DNA from 3 places in the Bradyrhizobium sp. 1(2017) genome. Region 2 is predicted to be linked to each of the others. Evidence: predicted binding sites of a transcription regulator. Region 2 holds the regulator's gene; each other region holds the start of a gene.

Region 1 (4,178 bases), 170 kb from region 2:
CCGGGATCGGCGCCGATGGGTATGGCAGCGAACGTAGGAAGAACGAGAGCGGATTTCCAGTGGCGTTTGCGAATCGTCAACGGAATGTTGGCGCGCTGGCGGCATCTGGCAGCAGGAGCGGGGGACTTGTGATCCCACCAAACAAAAAGGCCGGCGCGAGGCCGGCCTTTCGTGACGATGTGACGTCGGTAGTGATCAGTACTTCGCGACGATCGGGCCGCCGAAGTGATAGTTCACGCCGACCTGCACGGTGTGGAGGTTGAGCGTGCCAGAGTTCAGCGGAACGCCCACACCACCGAAATAGGTCTCGCTGCCGAGGCTGCGATAGAGGTACTCGCCCTTGACCGACCACTGCGGCGCGAAGAACGCTTCGACGCCCGCACCGACGGTCCAGCCGGAGTGGAACTTGCTGTCGGAGACGGTCAGGCCGAGCGTAGTGATGCTGATCTTGTTGTCGATCCAGGCATAGCCGCCGGTGCCGTACAACAGCACGTTGTTGACGGCCCAGCCGATGCGGCCGCGAACGGTTCCGAGCGCGTCGGTCTTGGACGCCACGGTGATGCCGAGTGCAGTCGCCGAGGCGTTGACGTCAGCCCAGGCTCCGTCGGCCTCGATGCCGAACACGACGCTGCCGGTCTGCCAATTGTAGCCGGCCGTGCCGCCGACGAAGCCGCCCTGCATTGCCGGGCTGTTGGCGTCTTCCCAAGCGCCGCCGCCGACGACACCGAGATAGAAGCCGGTCCAATTGTACACAGCAGCCGGAGCAATCGGAGCCTTGGTGTACGGACGAGCCGCCAGGTCAGCAGCCGACGCGGGCGCGGCGAGAGCGAACAAACAGGCCGAAGCCAGCAAAACCTTCTTCATATTCAACTAATCCCAGTCCCAGTTTCTGTTGTGCCTTCCGTAATCGGAAAGGCAGCGGACTCGATGGCCCAACTATTGCCGTGCTTACACCAACGAAGCCGCAAGTTGTGTCTCTCAAAAGCCACAACAGACGCAAAACGTAATGGTTGCTGACTCATTACCGCGCTGATCCCAGCAAAAAGGCCGGCGCGAGGCCGGCCTTCGATTCCAAAATGATATCAAGCGGGTATCAGTACCTTGCGATGAGCGGACCGCCCCAGCGGTAATTCACGCGGATGAGAGCCATATCGACGTCCTGGCTGATACGCTCGGAGCGTGTAACGACCCCAAGCGGAGCGATTACGAAGTTGCCAGACCCGGTGAAGTTGAGGGTGCGGTCGCCGAGGAAGATGTGATTGTACTCGAAGCCGACCGACCAGTTCGGCGCGAATCCGAACTCGACGCCTGCGCCCACAGTGGCGCCCCAACGGGATTCGTTGGCCCGGTCGAATTCGAGACCGGTGGCGAGATCGTAGCTCCGGTAGCGATCGCCGACGACGGCGCCGCCGCCCTTCACGTAGAGCAGGACATTGTTCCAGGCGTAGCCGACCTGTCCGGTGAACAATCCGAAGGCGTTGATCTTGGAACGATCGCGCAGGCCCGTCGCTCCGCTGATATTTTCGCCGGAGAAGTCGGCCCAGTTGCCCTGACCCTCGAGGCCGAACACCCAGTTGGTCGACTGCCAGCGATAGCCGACCTGGCCACCGACCGTGCCGCCAACCGCGTTGTGGCAGCCTTCGCCGACCAGAACGCCCGTAACCGGCGTCACGAAATCCCAGCACTTGCGGCTGGTGCCGCCGCCGCCGTTGATACCGATGTAGAAACCGCTCCAATCGTAGATGGTGGCGACCATCGGTGCCGGAGCCTTCGTGTAGGGACGCGCCGCCATATCCGCCGCGCTTGCGGGGGCCGACAGGCCCATTGCCACTATGCCGATTGCTCCAAGCAGAATCTTATTCATTGCAGTCTCCCCAGTTTCGTCCGCTTCTTGAAAATCCCGAAGCGGTTGATCAGGCGCGACGCCCATATGAACTAAGTCCAAGGCAACGGTAGCCTAAGGTGTGGGCAAAGTCCGTCTCCGAAATGCCACACTCGCGCGCCGACTGATCCGCTGCAACTTGATGAATGTTAAGCGGTTTTCCCCGTTCACGGGAACCGGAAAAGGTTCCGTCGAGACGCGCTTTGCGCCGGCGCCACGGTCCGGCCGGGCCTCCATTCAGGATTGCTGCTCGATAAGAACAAATCTGGAACAAACAGAGGGTCGATGCTATATAATGGGGATAACCTGAGGCGTGACCGGCTGATCGGCGCCCGGACGTGTGCGGCGAGCGTATAGGGTCGCCTCAACACAGGTTGCAGGCCGCGAGGGGCGGTCCTGCGTTCTGGAATTCAGTGGCATTCGGAGTGGAGAGCGGCGATGGCGGGAAGCGTCAACAAGGTCATTCTGGTTGGAAATCTCGGCAAGGATCCGGAAATCCGCCGCACCCAGGACGGGCGGCCGATCGCGAATTTGAGCATCGCCACGTCGGAGACCTGGCGCGACAAGAACAGCGGCGAGCGCAAGGAAAAGACCGAGTGGCATCGCGTCGTGATCTTCAACGAGGGGCTCTGCAAGGTGGCCGAGCAGTACCTGAAGAAGGGCGCGAAGGTTTACATCGAGGGCGCACTGCAGACCCGCAAATGGACTGACCAGAGCGGGGTCGAGAAATACTCCACCGAGGTCGTGCTCCAGGGCTTCAACTCGACGCTGACGATGCTCGATGGCCGCGGTGGCGGCGGCGGAGGCAGCAGCTTCGGCGACGAGCCGGGCGGCGATTTCGGCTCCTCCGGCCCGGTCAGCAGCGCGCCGCGCCGTCCCGTTGCCGCTGGCGGCGGACGCAACAGCGACATGGACGACGATATCCCGTTCTGAGGCTGGATCGCAGGCGGTTCGTCCTTCACATTGGCTTATTCGCCCAGAGCGATAAAATTCCCCAGCAATTGACGGGTAAAGCTCGGTTTTCCGAGCTTGCTCATGTTGTGCGTCAGCTTTTGACAGTGTCCGCTGCCAACCTGAAGGTGCTTCCGCATGAGCCTTGCGCCGCTGCTTGATGCTGCTCCGGCGATCCCGCTGCATGCCTTCGCCGCGATGGCTGCGTTCGTCCTCGGGATCGTCCAGATCGCCGCTCCCAAGGGCGCGCTGCCGCACCGGGCTTTGGGCTGGCTCTGGGTGGTGCTGATGCTTGTCGTGGCGCTCAGCTCGTTCTGGATCCACGAGATCCGTCTGGTCGGTCCGTGGAGCCCGATCCATCTGCTCTCGATCTTCGCATTGGCGATGCTCGTATTGGGTGTGATGGCTGCGAGAGCTCACAATGTTCGCCGCCACAGGATCACGATGGCCTCGATCTTCTTCGGCGCCCTCGTGACTGCCGGGCTGTTCACCTTCATGCCCGGCCGGATCATGCACGCGGTGGTTTTCGGGCCTTGAGGGGTGGCCGAAACTCACTGTCGGGCGCGGGCTGCCGGTGCCTCAAAGGATGCCCGGGAACAGCGGTCCGCCAACCCGGTAAGTGCATGAAAAAACGAACGGAAAAAGCGCTTCCCGGGACCCCGCAAGGGTGGTTATCAGGGGTGCGATGCGCTATATGATTCCCAGACAAAACCTCACCGGATTTCCCCTTGGCTGACGACGACAACAAGCCCGGCGACCAGCCGGCGCAACCCTCAGACATTCGCCCCGTCTCCATCCTCGACGAGATGAAGAAGTCCTACCTCGATTACGCCATGAGCGTGATCGTGTCGCGTGCGCTGCCCGATGCGCGCGACGGTTTGAAGCCGGTGCATCGTCGCATCCTGTTCTCGATGAACGAGCAGGGGTTCACGCCGGACAAGAAGCACAAGAAATCCGCCGGTATCGTCGGTGACGTCATGGGTAAATATCACCCGCACGGCGACCAGGCGATCTACGACGCGCTGGTGCGCATGGCGCAGGACTTCTCCTTGCGCGAGCTGCTGGTGGACGGGCAGGGCAATTTCGGCTCGGTCGACGGCGATCCGGCGGCGGCGATGCGCTACACCGAGTCGCGCCTGACCAAGATCGCGCAGAAGCTGCTCGAGGACATCGACAGCGACACCGTCGACTTCCAGGACAATTACGACGGCTCCGAGAAGGAGCCGGTGGTGCTGCCGGCGCGGTTCCCGAACCTGCTGGTCAACGGCGCCGGCGGCATCGCGGTCGGCATGGCCACCAACATCCCGCCGCACAATCTCGGCGAAGTCATCGACGCCTGCGTGGC
Region 2 (4,178 bases):
CGGCATCATCGTGATGGGCCTGTTGCGAACGCCCCTGCGCTGGTCCGGCGCCCTGGTGCTGCTGGCGTCCATCGCCTGGGCCATGTCGGTGCGGCCGCCCGACATCCTGATTGCCGGAGACGGCGCGAGCGTTGCGGTTCGGGGCCGGGACGGGCAGCTGCTTGTCATGCGCGCGAGCAAGGACAGCTTTCTGCTGAGGGAGTGGTTAGCGGCCGACGCCGATCGGCGCGATGCCGCGAGCAGTACGCTGGCCGACGGCGTGTCGTGCGACGAGGCCGGCTGTGTGACGCCTCTCGCCGATGGCCGGTTGGTCGCGCTGTCCTTGCGCATCGACGCGCTGGCTGATGATTGCAGCCGCGCCGCACTGGTGGTGACCGCGCGACCCGCGCCGCCGGATTGCGCGGCGATGGTGATCGATCGGCAGCGGCTCACGAGCCAGGGCGCGCTGGCGTTGTCGCAGCGTGGCGATGGTTTTGCGGTTCAGGCGGTGAGGGCGAGAGGGACAAGCCGGCCCTGGCTGCCGGCCGGCGCCGGCGAGGGTGATTTCGGCGGGAGCCTTGCGCCCAAGGCGGCGGCAGCCCGCAACCGCGACGCAACGCCGGCGGAGGCCGACTTGCAGGCCGACGATCAATGATAATTGCGAGGAGTTGGTCTGCGAGGTTGGTCCGGGTCCGACCGGAACTCCGCCGGGACACAAACCATACCATCTCGCCGGCTAGGGCCGGCGATGGCATTTGATCCAGGCCCGACCTGGGCGGCCGGGGACGGCCCATCAGTCGATCGGCAGGCGGCGCGTCGTGCTCGGCCGACTGTCGGTGATGATCTGCGGCTTGTGCTCGCGCTCGCCGATCGGCTGGGTCACCGGCAATTGCAGCACGGTTGCGCGCTGACCTTCGACGAGCTGCGTCACCAGCACATATTTGCCGTCCGGAAACTCGATCGCGTCGTGATGGCGATCGGGAATCTGCGGATCAATCTTGCCGAACTTACCGACGCGGGAGTTGATGGTGCGCGTCCAGATCCAGCGATTGTCGTAACGGACGTTGTCGGCGAAGGCGAGCTCCGTTCCCGGCAGCAGGCAGACGGCCACGGTCGGATCGGCCGCAGAAGCAAAGCCACGCGTCGAGGTGCCGCGAAACGTCGTCGACACGATCGTCTCGCCGACTTCGGCGGGCCGCGATGCAACGGCATGCAGGCTGTAGTCACACATCGGGTGCTCCTCTTTCGATGATAGCAACCCGCGCCTCTTTCGGAGGCGCAAGCCTCTATCAGAGTGGAAGCATACAACGCTCTGCTTGGTTGTGGGCAAATCTGCGGCTGGTGTTCGCGGGAAGCGATCACATTATTTTTTCAAATCTATTAGGAACAAAGCCCGCTTCAGTGCATTCGGCGAATGCCGGCGTCAGTGGTGCGCGGGCGTCGACGCATCGCTGTCTCGTCGATCCCTTGAGGTCGCAAAGCATGAGCTTCGCGGCGGTACGCCGAGGACCGCGCTGGAAAAGTGCCGGACAATCTGCGCAGTACCAGAAAGACCATCCAGCCGGAGCGGGCAACCTGGTCCGCTCCAATCGGAATCGTTGGTATCGAATGACCGCTGGTCGTCTCAGTGCTTTCTCAGTACTTGCGGTACAGCCCGATCAGCTTGCCTTGGATCTTCACCCGGTTGGGCGGCAGGATGCGTACCTCGTAGGCGGCGTTGGCGGGCTCGAGCGCGATCGAGGCGCCGCGGCGGCGGAAGCGCTTGAGCGTCGCCTCCTCGTCATCGATCAGCGCCACCACGATGTCCCCGGTATCGGCGCTCTCGTTGCGCTGGATCAGGGCCATGTCGCCGTCGAGGATGCCGGCTTCGACCATCGAATCGCCGCGCACTTCGAGCGCGTAGTGCTCGCCTGAGCCGAGCATGTCCGGCGGTACGCTGATGGTGTGACTGCGGGTCTGCAGCGCCTCGATGGGCGTGCCGGCCGCGATGCGGCCCATCACGGGCACCGCAACGGGGCGCTCGCCCTCGTCCGCGGGCGGGCTCGAGGTCGTGCGCACCTTGCCGAGATTGCCCTCGATGACGCTTGGCGTGAAGCCGCGGCGGTTGCCGGCTGCGGCCTGCAGCTCCGGCAGCTTGATGACTTCAATCGCGCGGGCGCGGTTGGGCAGGCGGCGGATGAAGCCGCGCTCCTCGAGCGCGGTGATCAGGCGATGAATGCCCGACTTCGAGCGCAGGTCGAGCGCATCCTTCATCTCGTCGAAGGAGGGCGGCACGCCGCTTTCCTTCAGACGTTCGCTGATGAACCGCAGAAGCTCGTATTGTTTGCGCGTTAACATCTCGACCAAAGTCCCCCGGTTGATGTCGTTCGATTCCGAGACGCTGAATTGAAGCGGCGAACCGCTACATGCTCGAAACAAATCATGAACGGACACTATATGTTCGATATGTGTTCCGCAACTGCTTAATTTACCGTGAACGCGACGAAGTTCGCGGAATGCGTGTGGCGGGACCGTTCAGGCGGGCAGGCGCAGCACCTCGCAAGGCGTACCGGCCTCGGCTTTGGGCGCGAACGGCATGCGCACGAGAAGTGCCTGTGCCGCAGCAAGATTCGCAAGCAGGGAGGAATCCTGAAGATGGAGGGGGAGCGCAACGAGCGTGCCGTCGTCGCGCTCTTCCAGACGCGCGCGAAGGTAATCCGCGCGCATGTCGTTTGCGCCCACGTCGCGGCCGAGCACGGCGCGCTCGTGGCGGTGATGAATCACGGACCGGCCCGACAAGGCACGAATCAGCGGCACCATGAACAGGAAGGCGCACACATAGGATGATACCGGATTGCCGGGCAGGCCGATCACCCGCATCGCGCCCAACCGCCCATGCATCATCGGCTTGCCCGGGCGCATCGCGATCTTCCAGAACGCCATCGAGATGCCTTCGTCCCGGAGCGCCCGCTGGACCAGATCGTGGTCGCCGACCGAGGCTCCGCCGGTGGTGATCAGGACGTCGGCGCCGCTCTCGCGGGCCCGGCGGATGCCGGCGGCGGTGGATTGCAGCGTATCGGCGGCAATGCCGAGGTCGATGGTCTCGGCACCCTCGCTGCGCGCGAGCGCGTGTAGGGCATAGCCGTTGGAATAGACGATCTGGCCGTGGCCGGGCGTGGAGCCCGGCATCACAAGCTCGTCGCCGGTGGCGAGGATCGCGACCTTGGGGCGGCGGCAGACGCCAAGCTGCGGGTAATTCATGGCGGCGGCGAGAGCGAGATCGCGCTCGGTGAGGCGAACTCCCTTGCGCAGTAGCACATCCCCTTCGGAGAAGTCGACGCCTGCGGGACGGATGTGCCGCCCGGCAGCCGCGGCTTCCTTGATCGTGACGCGCCTGCCGTCGGCAACGGTATCCTCCTGGATCACGACGGCGTCCGCGCCATTGGGGATCACGCCGCCGGTGAAGATCCGTACCGCTTCGCCGGAGCCGACCGTCTCGGCGAATGGCCGGCCGGCCGCGACCTCGCCAATGACCGTCAGCTGAGAATCAATCGTCGCCGCATCGGCCGCGCGCACCGCGTAGCCATCCATCGCGGACATCGCCTCCGGCGGCTGCGTGCGCAGTGCCGCCACGTCGCGGGCGAGCACGCGGTGGAAGGCTGCATCGAGCGCGACCGTCTCGTCAGGCAGCGGCTCTGCACCCGCCAGCACCGCGGCAAGCGCGTCGGAAACCGGCATCAGGGCCAAAAGTGAAATCTCCTGCTGGGCCGCTCGGGCAATCGGCAGCGAGAGTTCTAGCCGAGTGCGGGCGCAGAGGCAAAAAGCGGCGACGCAGGATAATTCGTCCCGCCTATCGATATTTTCGTTCAGAACGGCGGCTCAGATCCGCCGCGGCATGATCCGAAAGGCGAGACAGACCGGCAAGAGGATAGCCATGGCGAGGACGAGGAGGACGAGCGCCACGGCCAGCATCGGTCAACTCCCGCTGGGGCGGTCCGGGCCGCCGTCCAGCGCGACATCAGGAGCTTTTGGGCCTTGATCCTTGTCGGGCATCGGGTCGGCCTGGGATTTCAAGTCGGCCGCCTTGCTGATCAGCTTGGCGGACAGCTCAGAGTCCGAGGTGGTTCTTGCAAACTCGAGCAGGAGAGAGGCTTGCTTCGTCAGATAGGTTTTGCCCAGCACGTCGATCAGTCCGATGTAGAAGTCCCAACGGACTCATG
Region 3 (4,178 bases), 3.8 Mb from region 2:
GTGGAGAGTGGGATACCTCCCCAATCACCAAAACGGCAATGATCGGAACGCCTTACGATCACATAAAGGGCGCAATCGCACCGGAAGAATCCGGTGGAGTTCCGAGGGCCGCGTGCCCGGACGCATTGCCTGCCGCTGATTTCGGCTTAAGTAACTGCCATTGGCGCCCCGATTGGAAAGCTTCGTGCCCACCACGTCCCTTCTCTCGCCCCGGCGGCGCTCTGCCGGCCGGCTGGCCTTCGCCGCCTTTTGCGGGCTGGCCCTGGCGTGGGCGGCCGATCCCGTGGCGGCGCAAGGCAAGCTCGAGGCGCAATATGAGGCGACGCTGGCGGGCATTCCTGTCGGCAAAGGCGCCTGGAACATCGACATCCAGGACGACGTGTTCGCGGCCGCGGCCTCCGGCGGCACCACGGGGCTCTTGAAATCCTTCACGGGCGGGTCCGGCACCGGCGCCAGCCAGGGGCGCATCGTCAACGGCGCGCTGGTGGCGACCGGCTACCAAGCCTCCACCACCACCCAGAAGAAGACCGAAAATATCCACATCACGCTCGACAAGGGCAATGTGAAGGAATTCGCGATCCTGCCGGAGCCGCCGGTCGATCCCGATCGCATCGTCGTCACCGAGGCGCATCGCCGCGGCGTCTGGGACCCCATGACCGCCTCGCTGCTGCGCGTACCCGGCACCGGCGACCCCGTCTCGCCCGACGCCTGCCGCAACTCCGCGCCGGTGTTCGACGGCCGCATGCGCTACGAGCTTAAGCTCGATTTCAAGCGCATGGAGAGCGTGAAGGCGGAGAGGGGGTACAAGGGCCCGGTCGTGGTCTGCTCGATTTATTTCGTGCCCGTCGCCGGCTACATCCCCGATCGGCCCGTGATCAAATACCTCGCCGCCCAGCGCAACATGGAGATCGCGTTCGCGCCGATCGCGGGCACGCGCATCCTGGTCCCGTTCTGGCTGAAAGTGCCGACGCCGCTCGGCCCGGCCATGCTGGAAGCCACCAGCTTCATCACATCAGCCCAGCCCCCGCGCGTCGCCAAGACGCAATAGGGCTTTTTCACCCTCCCCTGGAGGGGAGGGTCGATCGCGCGCAGCGCGAGCGGGGTGGGGTGATCCCTCCCCACGGGGACTGCCCGAGCGGAGAGACCCCGTCGCCCATGTCGCTGCGCTCCCTGTGCGCCGACCCTCCCCCTCCAGGGGAGGGTGAGAGAGACCGTGCAAAATCAATGACTTCCCTACTGTGCATGGGGTTGTTTTGGCACTTTTTGTCGTGGCGGGTCTTTTGCCGGGGAATCCATTTGACTCCTCCCCGATTCTGATTCGACTCGGCGCCATCCCCAATTTTAAGGAAGGCGTCATCAAATCGTCGCTTGTACGGCAGCGCCGAACTCCATCTAGTGCACAACCAATGAGAGTCCCGCGAGATGTTGCGTGAACGGAACGGGACTCACAGGGGAGTCAGCGATTCGGCCGCGATTCGTTCTAGAGTCGTTCCGAAGCTTAAAGCGAACGGGAAAAGCGTCGCAAAGTGAGACAGTTGCGCGAGGTTTGGGGAGGGCGGCCACGCTCTCCGCTGTCATGCCCCGGCTTGACCGGGGCATCCAGTACGCTGCGGCTTCTCGGTTCAATCACTGCTGTCTCTGGAATACGGGATCGCCCGGTCAAGCCGGGCGATGACGGCGGAGTGCTCGGCGACAGCCACGCGTTCGGACACATGGCCGACACCCAGCCCCCGGCCCGCCCCAAAACAGCACTGACATTCGCCCAAATCGCCACTACCTAATCCCCAGACATGGCCTTCTCCTCCTCCCCCTTCGCTTCCGAGCGCGCGCCCGGCGCTGGCGTCACTGCGGTGCTCGGGCCGACCAACACCGGCAAGACCCATCTCGCCATCGAACGGATGCTCGCGCATCCCTCGGGCATGATCGGGCTGCCGCTGCGCCTGCTCGCGCGCGAGGTCTACAACAAGATCGCCGATCGCGCGGGCGCAGAGAGCGTCGCGCTCGTCACCGGCGAGGAGAAGATCAAGCCGAAGAACCCGCGCTATTGGGTTTCGACCGTCGAGGCGATGCCGCGCGACCTCGACGTCTCCTTCCTCGCCGTCGACGAGGTCCAGATCGCCTCCGATCTCGAACGCGGCCACGTCTTCACCGACCGCATCCTCAACCGCCGCGGCCGCGACGAGACGCTGCTGCTGGGCGCCGCCACGATGCGCCCGATCATCGAGCGGCTGCTGCCCGGCGTGTCCATGATCACGCGGCCGCGGCTGTCGCAGCTGGAATTCGCCGGCGACCGCAAGATCACGCGCCAGCCGCGCCGCACCGCCATCGTCGCGTTCTCGGCGGATGAAGTTTACGCCATCGCCGAGTTGATCCGCCGCCAGCATGGCGGCGCTGCTGTTGTTTTGGGCTCGCTGTCGCCGCGCACACGCAACGCGCAGGTGGCGATGTTCCAGAACGGCGACGTCGATTATCTCGTCGCCACCGACGCCGTCGGCATGGGCCTCAATCTCGACGTCGACCACGTCGCCTTCGCCTCCGACCGCAAGTTCGACGGCTACCAGTTCCGCCGCCTCACGCCGGCCGAATTCGCGCAGATCGCCGGCCGCGCCGGCCGCGCCACGCGCAACGGCACCTTCGGCACCACCGGCCGCTGCGCGCCGTTCGAGCCCGAGCTGGTCAACGCGCTGCAGAACCACACCTTCGATCCGGTGAAGGTGCTGCAATGGCGCAATTCGAAGCTGGATTTCGCCTCGCTCGGCGCGCTCCAGGTGTCGCTGAACCTCGCCCCCGGCCACGAGGCGCTGACGCGCGCGCCTGTTGCCGAGGACATGCGCGTGCTCGACCACGCCGCCCGCGACGTCGAGGTGCGCGATATCGCGCATGGCAAGACGGCGGTGGAGCGGCTCTGGGAGGCCTGCCAGGTCCCTGATTACCGAAAGCTGTCGCCGGCCGCCCATGCCGAGCTGGTGACGACGCTCTACGGCTTCCTGATGCGGAAGGGATGCATTCCCGATTCCTGGTTCGAGGCCCAGATTACCCAGGCCGACCGCATCGACGGCGACATCGACACGCTGTCGGCCCGGATCGCACAGATTCGCACCTGGACCTTCGTCGCCAACCGCCCGGACTGGCTGAAAGACCCCGAACGCTGGCAGGGGATCGCGCGGGAGGTCGAAAATAAATTATCGGATGCGCTCCATGAACGCTTGACTGAGCGTTTCGTTGATCGCCGGACCAGTGTATTGATGCGCCGCCTGCGGGAGAACACGAGCTTGAATACTGAAATCGGCAAGACCGGCGAAGTCATCGTCGAAGGCCATGTCATCGGCCGCCTCGACGGCTTCACCTTTGCACCGGATGCGGCGGAAGCCGGCTCGGATGCGAAAGCCTTGCAGGCTGCAGCGCAAGCGGTGCTCGCCGGCGAGATCAATGCGCGCGCCGAGAAGCTCGGCAATGCGCCGGACGAGCAGTTCGTGCTGACCTCGGAAGGCACCATCCGCTGGACCGGCGATGCCGTGGCGCGGCTGTCTGCCGCAGAAGAGGCGCTGCATCCGCGCATCCGCATCATCTCGGACGAGCGATTGACGGGCGCGCCGCGTGACAAGGTGCAGGCCCGGCTCGAGCTCTGGCTCAAAACGCATATCGAGAAGCTGCTCGGGCCGATGTTCGAGCTGTCCAAGGCCGAGGATGTCACCGGCATCGCCCGCGGCATCGCCTATCAGCTGGTCGAGGCGCTCGGCGTGCTCGAGCGTCCGAAGATCGCCAACGAGCTGAAGGATCTCGACCAGCCCTCGCGCGCGGTGTTGCGCAAATACGGCGTCCGCTTCGGCGCCTATCACATTTACTTCCCCGGCCTGCTCAAGCCTGCCGCGCGTGCGTTGGCGGCGCTGCTCTGGGCGCTGAAGCAGGACAATGTCGATCTGTCCTCGCTCTCGGGCGCGCAGCATCTGGCATCCTCGGGCCGCACCTCGTTCCCGGTCGACAAGGCTCTGCCGCGTGATGCCTATCGCGTGCTCGGCTACAAGCAGGCCGGCGAGCGCGCCGTGCGCGTCGACATCCTGGAGCGCCTTGCCGATCTGATCCGCCCCGCGCTGGCCTGGCGCGAGAATTCGCCCGGCGAAAAGCCCGCCGGCGCGTTCGACGGCCGCAGTTTCGTGGTGACGCAGGCGATGACCTCG

The links. The regulator LexA, encoded in region 2, represses DNA repair genes until DNA is damaged. The targets are predictions, from matches to a motif close to TGTTCNNNNTGTGTTCNG.
Region 1: HAP40_RS20490 (single-stranded DNA-binding protein) is a predicted target of LexA. The motif match lies at 2,138-2,155, and genes of this name have one in related genera.
Region 3: HAP40_RS03265 (helicase-related protein) is a predicted target of LexA. The motif match lies at 1,493-1,510, and genes of this name have one in related genera.

What each region holds. Positions count from the first base shown of each region.
Region 1 is NZ_CP050022.2:4,323,376-4,327,553, reverse strand. It holds gene HAP40_RS20500 (outer membrane protein) at 196-864, opposite strand; gene HAP40_RS20495 (outer membrane protein) at 1,094-1,864, opposite strand; gene HAP40_RS20490 (single-stranded DNA-binding protein) at 2,321-2,815, shown strand; gene HAP40_RS20485 (DUF2306 domain-containing protein) at 2,972-3,370, shown strand; gene gyrA (DNA gyrase subunit A) at 3,562-4,178, shown strand, end outside.
Region 2 is NZ_CP050022.2:4,488,871-4,493,048, reverse strand. It holds gene HAP40_RS21300 (ComEC/Rec2 family competence protein) at 1-634, shown strand, start outside; gene HAP40_RS21295 (hypothetical protein) at 773-1,210, opposite strand; gene lexA (transcriptional repressor LexA) at 1,615-2,316, opposite strand; gene glp (gephyrin-like molybdotransferase Glp) at 2,494-3,705, opposite strand; gene HAP40_RS21280 (hypothetical protein) at 3,934-4,140, opposite strand.
Region 3 is NZ_CP050022.2:702,029-706,206, forward strand. It holds gene HAP40_RS03260 (DUF3108 domain-containing protein) at 185-1,048, shown strand; gene HAP40_RS03265 (helicase-related protein) at 1,791-4,178, shown strand, end outside.